2 linked regions of the Ruegeria pomeroyi DSS-3 genome follow. The protein of the gene in region 1 interacts with the protein of each later gene in a pairwise test. Links are inferred from orthologs where the notes say so. Each region holds a gene or a part of one and is shown on either strand. Other genes may lie near its edges.

Region 1 (3,236 bases):
CGCCTGGTTGGCCGAGAAGCATAGCGTCACGTTAACCATGTGGCCGTCGTCCGACAGCACCTTGCAGGCTTTCAGCCCGTCCCAGGTCAGCGGCACCTTGACCGCGATATTGCCGGCGATCTCGACCAGCTTGCGCCCTTCGGCGATCATGGTTTCGGCATCGGTGGCGGTCACCTCGGCCGAAACCGGCCCGTCGACCATGGCGCAGATCTCGCGCGTGACCTCGATGATATCGCGGCCCGATTTCTTGATCAGCGAGGGGTTGGTGGTGACGCCGTCCACCATACCCAGGTCGTTCAACTCGGCGATGGCGTCGATCTCGGCGGTATCAACGAAGAATTTCATGGGGCAGTCCTTTGATGGGTTGGCCTCGGTCTGGCTTGCCTTTACCTCATGAGACAGGCGGCGCAAACCCCGAATGCCGGGCTGTGCCTGCGCATCGGGTTTGACGGGAGCCATCAGCTTGGACACGGGCGGCTTGGACAGCGGCGGGTTTTTTGAAGAGGGAGCGCTGGTCTCGGTCCTGACCACGCAGCCGCTCGACCGGACGCTTGATTACAAGGCGCCCGAAGGCGGCTGTTTCGTGGGTGCCTTTGTCGAGGTGCCGCTGGGCCCGCGCAAGGTGCTGGGCGTGGTCTGGGGGCCGGGGCGGGGTGACTTTGACCGCTCCAGGATTCGCTCGGTATTGCGGGTACTCGACGTTGCACCGATGCGGGAGGAGATGAGAAGTTTTCTGGGCAGGACCGCCGATTACACGCTGACGCCGATGCCCGCGATGCTGCGCCTGGCCACCCGCGCGCCGGGCCTGGGCGATCCGCCCTCGATGCGCAAGGTTTATCGGCTAGGCGGTGTGGACCCCGACCGCATGACCGACGCGCGCGCCCGCGTGCTTGAGGTGCTGCGCGATTATGGCGGGCTGGCCTTCACCCTCAAGGAACTGGCCGAAATGGCAGGGGTGACCGCGTCAGTGGTCAAGGGGCTGGTCAAACAAGGCGCCGTGCGGGAAGAGGACAGCCCGCGCGATCTGCCCTATCCGCATCTCGACCCCGATCTGCCCGGCAAGGCGCTGACCGAGGATCAGGTCCGCGCCGCCGACAGCCTGCGCGCGGGGCTGCGCAGCGGGCGCTACGGCACCACGCTGCTCAAGGGCGTCACCGGTGCCGGCAAGACCGAGGTCTATCTGGAGGCAGTGGCCGAGGCGCTGCGCATGGGCCGGCAGGCGCTGGTGCTGCTGCCCGAGATCGCTTTGACGGCCGAGTTCCTGAGCCGGGTCGAGGCGCGGTTCGGGGCGCGGCCCGCCGAATGGCATTCGGGCGCGACCATGACCGAACGCCGCCGCGTCTGGCGCATGGTGGGGCAGGGCGCGGCGCAGCTGGTGGTGGGCGCGCGCTCGGCGCTGTTCCTGCCGTTCCGCGACCTGGGCCTGATCATCGTGGATGAGGAACACGACACCTCCTACAAGCAGGAGGACGGGGTACTCTATAATGCGCGTGACATGGCGGTGCTGCGCGCGGCGATCTGCGGCGCGCGGGTGGTGCTGGCCAGCGCCACGCCCTCGCTGGAAAGCTGGGCCAATGCGGATGCGGGCAAATACGAACGGGTGGAGCTGACCTCGCGTTTTGGTCCGGCGGTGCTGCCGCAGATGCAGGCCATCGACATGCGGGCCGAGACGATGCAGCCTTCCAGCTGGATCTCGCCCAACCTGCGCCGGGCGGTAAGCGACCGGCTGGCCAAGGGGGAACAATCGCTGCTTTTCCTCAACCGGCGCGGCTATGCCCCGGTCACGCTGTGCCGGGCCTGCGGGCAACAGATCGGCTGTGACCATTGCGATGCGCGCATGGTCGAACACCGGTTCCTGAAACGGTTGATGTGCCACCAGTGCGGCGAGACCAAGCCGATCCCCGAAACCTGTCCTCATTGCGGCGCCGAGGGGCGGCTCGCCCCTGTTGGTCCGGGTATCGAGCGGTTGGCCGAAGAGGCCACCGCCAGTTTTCCCGAGGCCCGCATCGCGGTGCTCAGCTCGGACATGTTCGGCACCGCCCGCGCGCTGAAGGAGCGGATCGAGGCGATTGCGGCAGGTGAGGCGGATATCGTCATCGGCACCCAGTTGGTGGCCAAGGGGCACAACTTTCCCTTGCTGACGCTGGTGGGGGTGATCGATGCCGATCTGGGCCTGCAGGGCTCGGACCTGCGCGCCGCCGAGCGCACCTTCCAGCTGATGCGGCAGGTGGCGGGCCGGGCGGGGCGCGCCGAGAAACCGGGCCAGGCGCTGTTGCAGACCTATCAGCCCGAACACCCGGTGATCCGCGCCATCCTTGCGGGGGACGAGGAACGGTTCTGGCGTGCCGAGGCGGCTGAGCGTCAGGCCGCCGGAGTGCCGCCCTATGGGCGGATGGCGGGGATCATCCTGTCGGGCCCCGAGGCTGGGCCGGTCTTCGATCTCGGCACCGCCATGGCACGCAACGACGCAGCCCTGCGCCAGATCGGGGCGCAGGTCTTTGGCCCGGCACCCGCGCCCATCGCCCGCGTCCGGGGCCGCCATCGGGTGCGGCTCTTGGTCAAGGCGCCCAAGGGCGCCCCCCTGCAAGAGGCGATCGCCCGCTGGATCGCGCCGCTGCGGCTGAAGGGCGATCTGCGCCTCAGTGTCGATATCGACCCACAGAGCTTTCTTTGATCTTTTGCGAGGCTCCGCCTCGCGCTCCGGAGTACTTATTACCAGAAAGAAGCAGGACCCGCATTCCGGCTTCTTTCTGGTCGGAAATACTCCGGGGGTGAGGCCCGCGAGGGCCGAGGGGGCAGCGCCCCCTTTTTCGACCTCCGATGCTAGAGCAATTGCTCATAGGCGCTGGTCGCCATCTGGCGCAGATCCTCACGGGCCAGCGCACCGGTCAGGACAAAGCCCAACCCGCCCTTGGCCCAGTGCAGACTTTCGGTCTGCCGGTCCCCGGCAAAGCGCAAGGTACTGTTACCCTCCTCCTGCGGCGCCACATAGAGGGTGATCCGCTGGCCTTCGGAATTCTCATACATATAGAGCCCGGCCACCCATTTGCCCGCAGGCAGGATGCGCCCGCCCATCAGGGCAAAGCCCGAGGCGGAGAGGTCCGGCGGGCTGACCGGCGCGCCGATCCGCTTGGACATCCAACTGTTCATATGGTCGCGCTGGCTGGCCGGGACCTCGACCGGATGCACCACTTCGACGACAAATGTCCTGTGCGCGGTCAGGGCCGCATCGGCCA
Region 2 (3,118 bases), 1.6 Mb from region 1 along the record:
ACGCCGACCGCTTCTATGAAGTCGGCAGCGATGACCCGAGCAAAGGTGGCCATATCCACCGGACCGTCACGCCCAACAAACCGCATACCACCTGGAATACCTGCGCAGTTCACATCGATGAGGATCTGCCCGTTGTGCCCGCAGGCTATTGCCCATGCGTCGGACACTGCACCCGGGTCGGAAACGTCGCACGCGATACCAACGCCGCCGATCTGATCGGCCACCTGTGACACCTTCTCTTCATTCAGGTCCAGAAAGGCGACCTTGGCGCCGGCATTTGTCAAAGCCTCGGCCACGGCCAGTCCCAACCCGGAAGCCCCACCAGTAACCAACGCGGAAAGACCGTCAACCAGCATCTATATCACTCCTGTTTGTCGTGATCTGCGAGCTTGGCGTCTTCCGAAATTCACCCGATGAGTGGTTACCCTTTGGCCAACTGGAACCACTGGGATGAGGCCCGCCAAACATAATGCCAGCACCTTAAGGTCTCGAAACTGCCTCCCAGCGGGACCAGATCGAATGCCCGGTAAAGAGCGGTTTCCGAGCCGGAGCGGCCCGATCAGCTGCCCCAGATCACCTTGACGTAGTTCTTGGTCTCTTCATAAGGCGGAACATCGCCGTATTTCTCGACCGCTTCGGGGCCGGCGTTATAGGCCGCCAGCGCCAGGCGCCAGGATTTGAACTTGCGGTATTGCCGCGACAGATAGCGGGCGCCGCCATCGAGGTTCTCGTACGGATCGCCCGGATCGACCCCCAGCGCCCGCGCGGTGCCCGGCATAAGCTGGGCAAGTCCCAGCGCGCCCTTGTGCGATTTGGCATGCGGGTTCCAGCCGCTTTCCTGCTGCACCAGCCGCAGGAACAGATCCTCGGGGATATTGTGGCGCCGGGCCGCATCGCGGGCCATTTGCAGATATTCGCCCTTGTACTTGCCGGCATAGCGCCGGGTCGGCGTGGTCTGGGCGGTGGGCGGTTGCAGGCGGGTCGAGCTTTCGTACTGGCTGGCGCCCCGTGTATCGAGCAGCCGCGCCTGTTTCTGGAACAGGTCGCGCCGGTTCTTGGTCGAGAACATGTCCGCACCCGCAGGCATGGCGGTGACGGCAACCGCCGCCGCGATGAAACCGGAAAAGAGCCTGCGCATCGGTATGAACCTGTCCCTAACCCCTCGCGCGGGACTATAGCCGGTTTGACGGCGAAGAAAACCCTGCCCGCGCGGGCCGGTTGAACCGGCAAAACCTTGCTAGCGGTTTCCCTCTGCCCGCACGCGCGTGTAGGGTCTGTCGGGACGGGTCGGCGAGATTCGGGCCGATCACAAGACAAGATGCAACAAGAACAGGAGACGGGGAACCCATGGCTGGCTCGGTCAATAAAGTCATTCTGGTGGGAAATCTGGGCCGCGACCCCGAGGTGCGGACATTTCAGAACGGGGGCAAGGTGTGCAACCTGCGCATTGCCACCTCGGAAAACTGGAAGGATCGCAATACGGGTGAGCGGCGCGAACGGACCGAATGGCATTCGGTCGCCATCTTCAGCGAAGGTCTGGTCCGCGTTGCCGAACAATATCTGCGCAAAGGGTCCAAGGTCTATCTGGAGGGCCAGTTGCAGACGCGCAAATGGCAGGACCAGTCCGGCCAGGACCGCTATTCCACCGAGGTGGTGCTGCAGGGGTTTGGCGCAACGCTGGTGATGCTCGACGGGCGCGGCGAAGGCGGCGGTGGCGGCGGCTTTGGCGGCGGTCAGGGCGGCGGCGACAGCTATGGCGGCGGTTACGACAGCGGCCCGGCGGGCGATCCCTATGGCGGCGGCCCCTCGGGTGGCGGCAGCAGCAGCGGGGGTGGACGCGGACGCGGCCCCGCATCGGGCGGCATCGACGACGACGAGATCCCGTTCTAAGACCGGAGACATATCATGACATGGTCCTTCACGCTCGGCCGCCTTTTCGGCTCGGAACTGAAGGTCCATGTCACCTTCTTTCTGCTCATCGGCTGGATCGGCGTTTCGGCCTATCAGATGGGCGGCTGGCCCAGCGCGGTGGAGAACACCGCCTTTGTGCTGGCCCTGTTTGCCTGTGTGGTGGCGCATGAATACGGTCACGCCCTGACCGCGCGCCGATACGGCATCCGTACCCCCGATATCACGCTGCTGCCCATTGGCGGGCTGGCCCGGCTGGACCGGATGCCCGAAAAACCCGGGCAGGAAATCGTCGTGGCTCTGGCTGGTCCAGCGGTGAATGTGGCGATCTGGGCGGCACTCACCCTTGTCGGCGTCGACACTCGGTTCGAAACGCTGGCCGCCATCGACAGCGCCGAGCCCGATTTCCTGGGCCGGCTGGCGATGGTCAACCTGTTCCTGGCGGTGTTCAACCTGATCCCGGCCTTTCCGATGGATGGGGGGCGGGTGCTGCGCGCCGCGCTCAGCCTGACGATGGACCGGGTGCGCGCCACCCGCATCGCCGCCGCCGCCGGGCAGCTGGTGGCGCTGCTCTTCGGCTTTGCCGGTCTCAGCGGCGGCAATCCGGTATTGGTGCTGATCGCGGTCTTTGTCTTTATCGCCGCCAATGCGGAGGCGCAGGATGTCGCCATGCGCGCGGTGACCCGCCGCCTGCTGGCGCGCGACGCGATGATCACCCGGTTCGAAGCGCTTGGCCCGACCGACACGCTGGCCACCGCCGCGCAGGCGGTGCTGCACACCACCCAGCACGAATTCCCGGTGCTGGATGGCGAGGGGCATCTGTTGGGATTCGTGACACGGGCACGGCTGTTCGCGGCGCTGGCGGCGGATCATCCGCGCTCGGATCCAGCGGAAACGGTGATGGATCGCGAGATCCCGCAGGTGCCGCTAGCCAGCGGGCTGGAGACGGTGCTGGACGCGCTTTATCAGGGGGCGCCCGCGGTGGCCGTCACCTCGGCCGACGGGCGAATGCTGGGCTATGTCACCCGCGAGAACGTGGGTGAGCTGATGGTGATTCAAGGGCGGTAAACGCCCCTTTTCAGCAACTTGCCAGCGCATCCTCAAGTACAGTCAGCACCGCCTCGCGCGGGACGTCCGAGGTGACAAAGGCCTGACCGATGCCGCGCGCCAGGATAAAGCGCAACTGCCCGTCCACCACCTTCTTGTCCTG

Evidence for each region. Proteins that work in one complex are often made in the same cells at the same time.
Region 2: the proteins of SPO_RS15845 (region 1) and ssb interact in binary tests that used the Escherichia coli proteins (3 or more experiments, as listed by UniProt). The link is inferred for Ruegeria pomeroyi DSS-3 from one-to-one orthologs.

The regions. Positions count from the first base shown.
Region 1 is NC_003911.12:3,334,839-3,338,074, reverse strand. Bases 76-3,068 are described here. They hold SPO_RS15845 (primosomal protein N'), read left to right. Parts: upstream 76-463; coding sequence 464-2,674; downstream 2,675-3,068. Other genes in these bases: SPO_RS15840 (anti-sigma factor family protein), read right to left, coding at 2,824-3,068; fsa (fructose-6-phosphate aldolase), read right to left, coding at 76-345. In the rest of the region: more of fsa, read right to left, coding at 1-75; more of SPO_RS15840, read right to left, coding at 3,069-3,236.
Region 2 is NC_003911.12:1,740,014-1,743,131, reverse strand. Bases 202-3,118 are described here. They hold ssb (single-stranded DNA-binding protein), read left to right. Parts: upstream 202-1,347; coding sequence 1,348-1,890; downstream 1,891-3,118. Other genes in these bases: aroB (3-dehydroquinate synthase), read right to left, coding at 2,987-3,118; SPO_RS08320 (site-2 protease family protein), read left to right, coding at 1,906-2,976; SPO_RS08330 (lytic transglycosylase domain-containing protein), read right to left, coding at 560-1,138; SPO_RS08335 (SDR family NAD(P)-dependent oxidoreductase), read right to left, coding at 202-356. Outside these bases: more of SPO_RS08335, read right to left, coding at 1-201. UniProt on the Escherichia coli protein: Plays an important role in DNA replication, recombination and repair. Binds to ssDNA and to an array of partner proteins to recruit them to their sites of action during DNA metabolism. Acts as a sliding platform that migrates on DNA via reptation.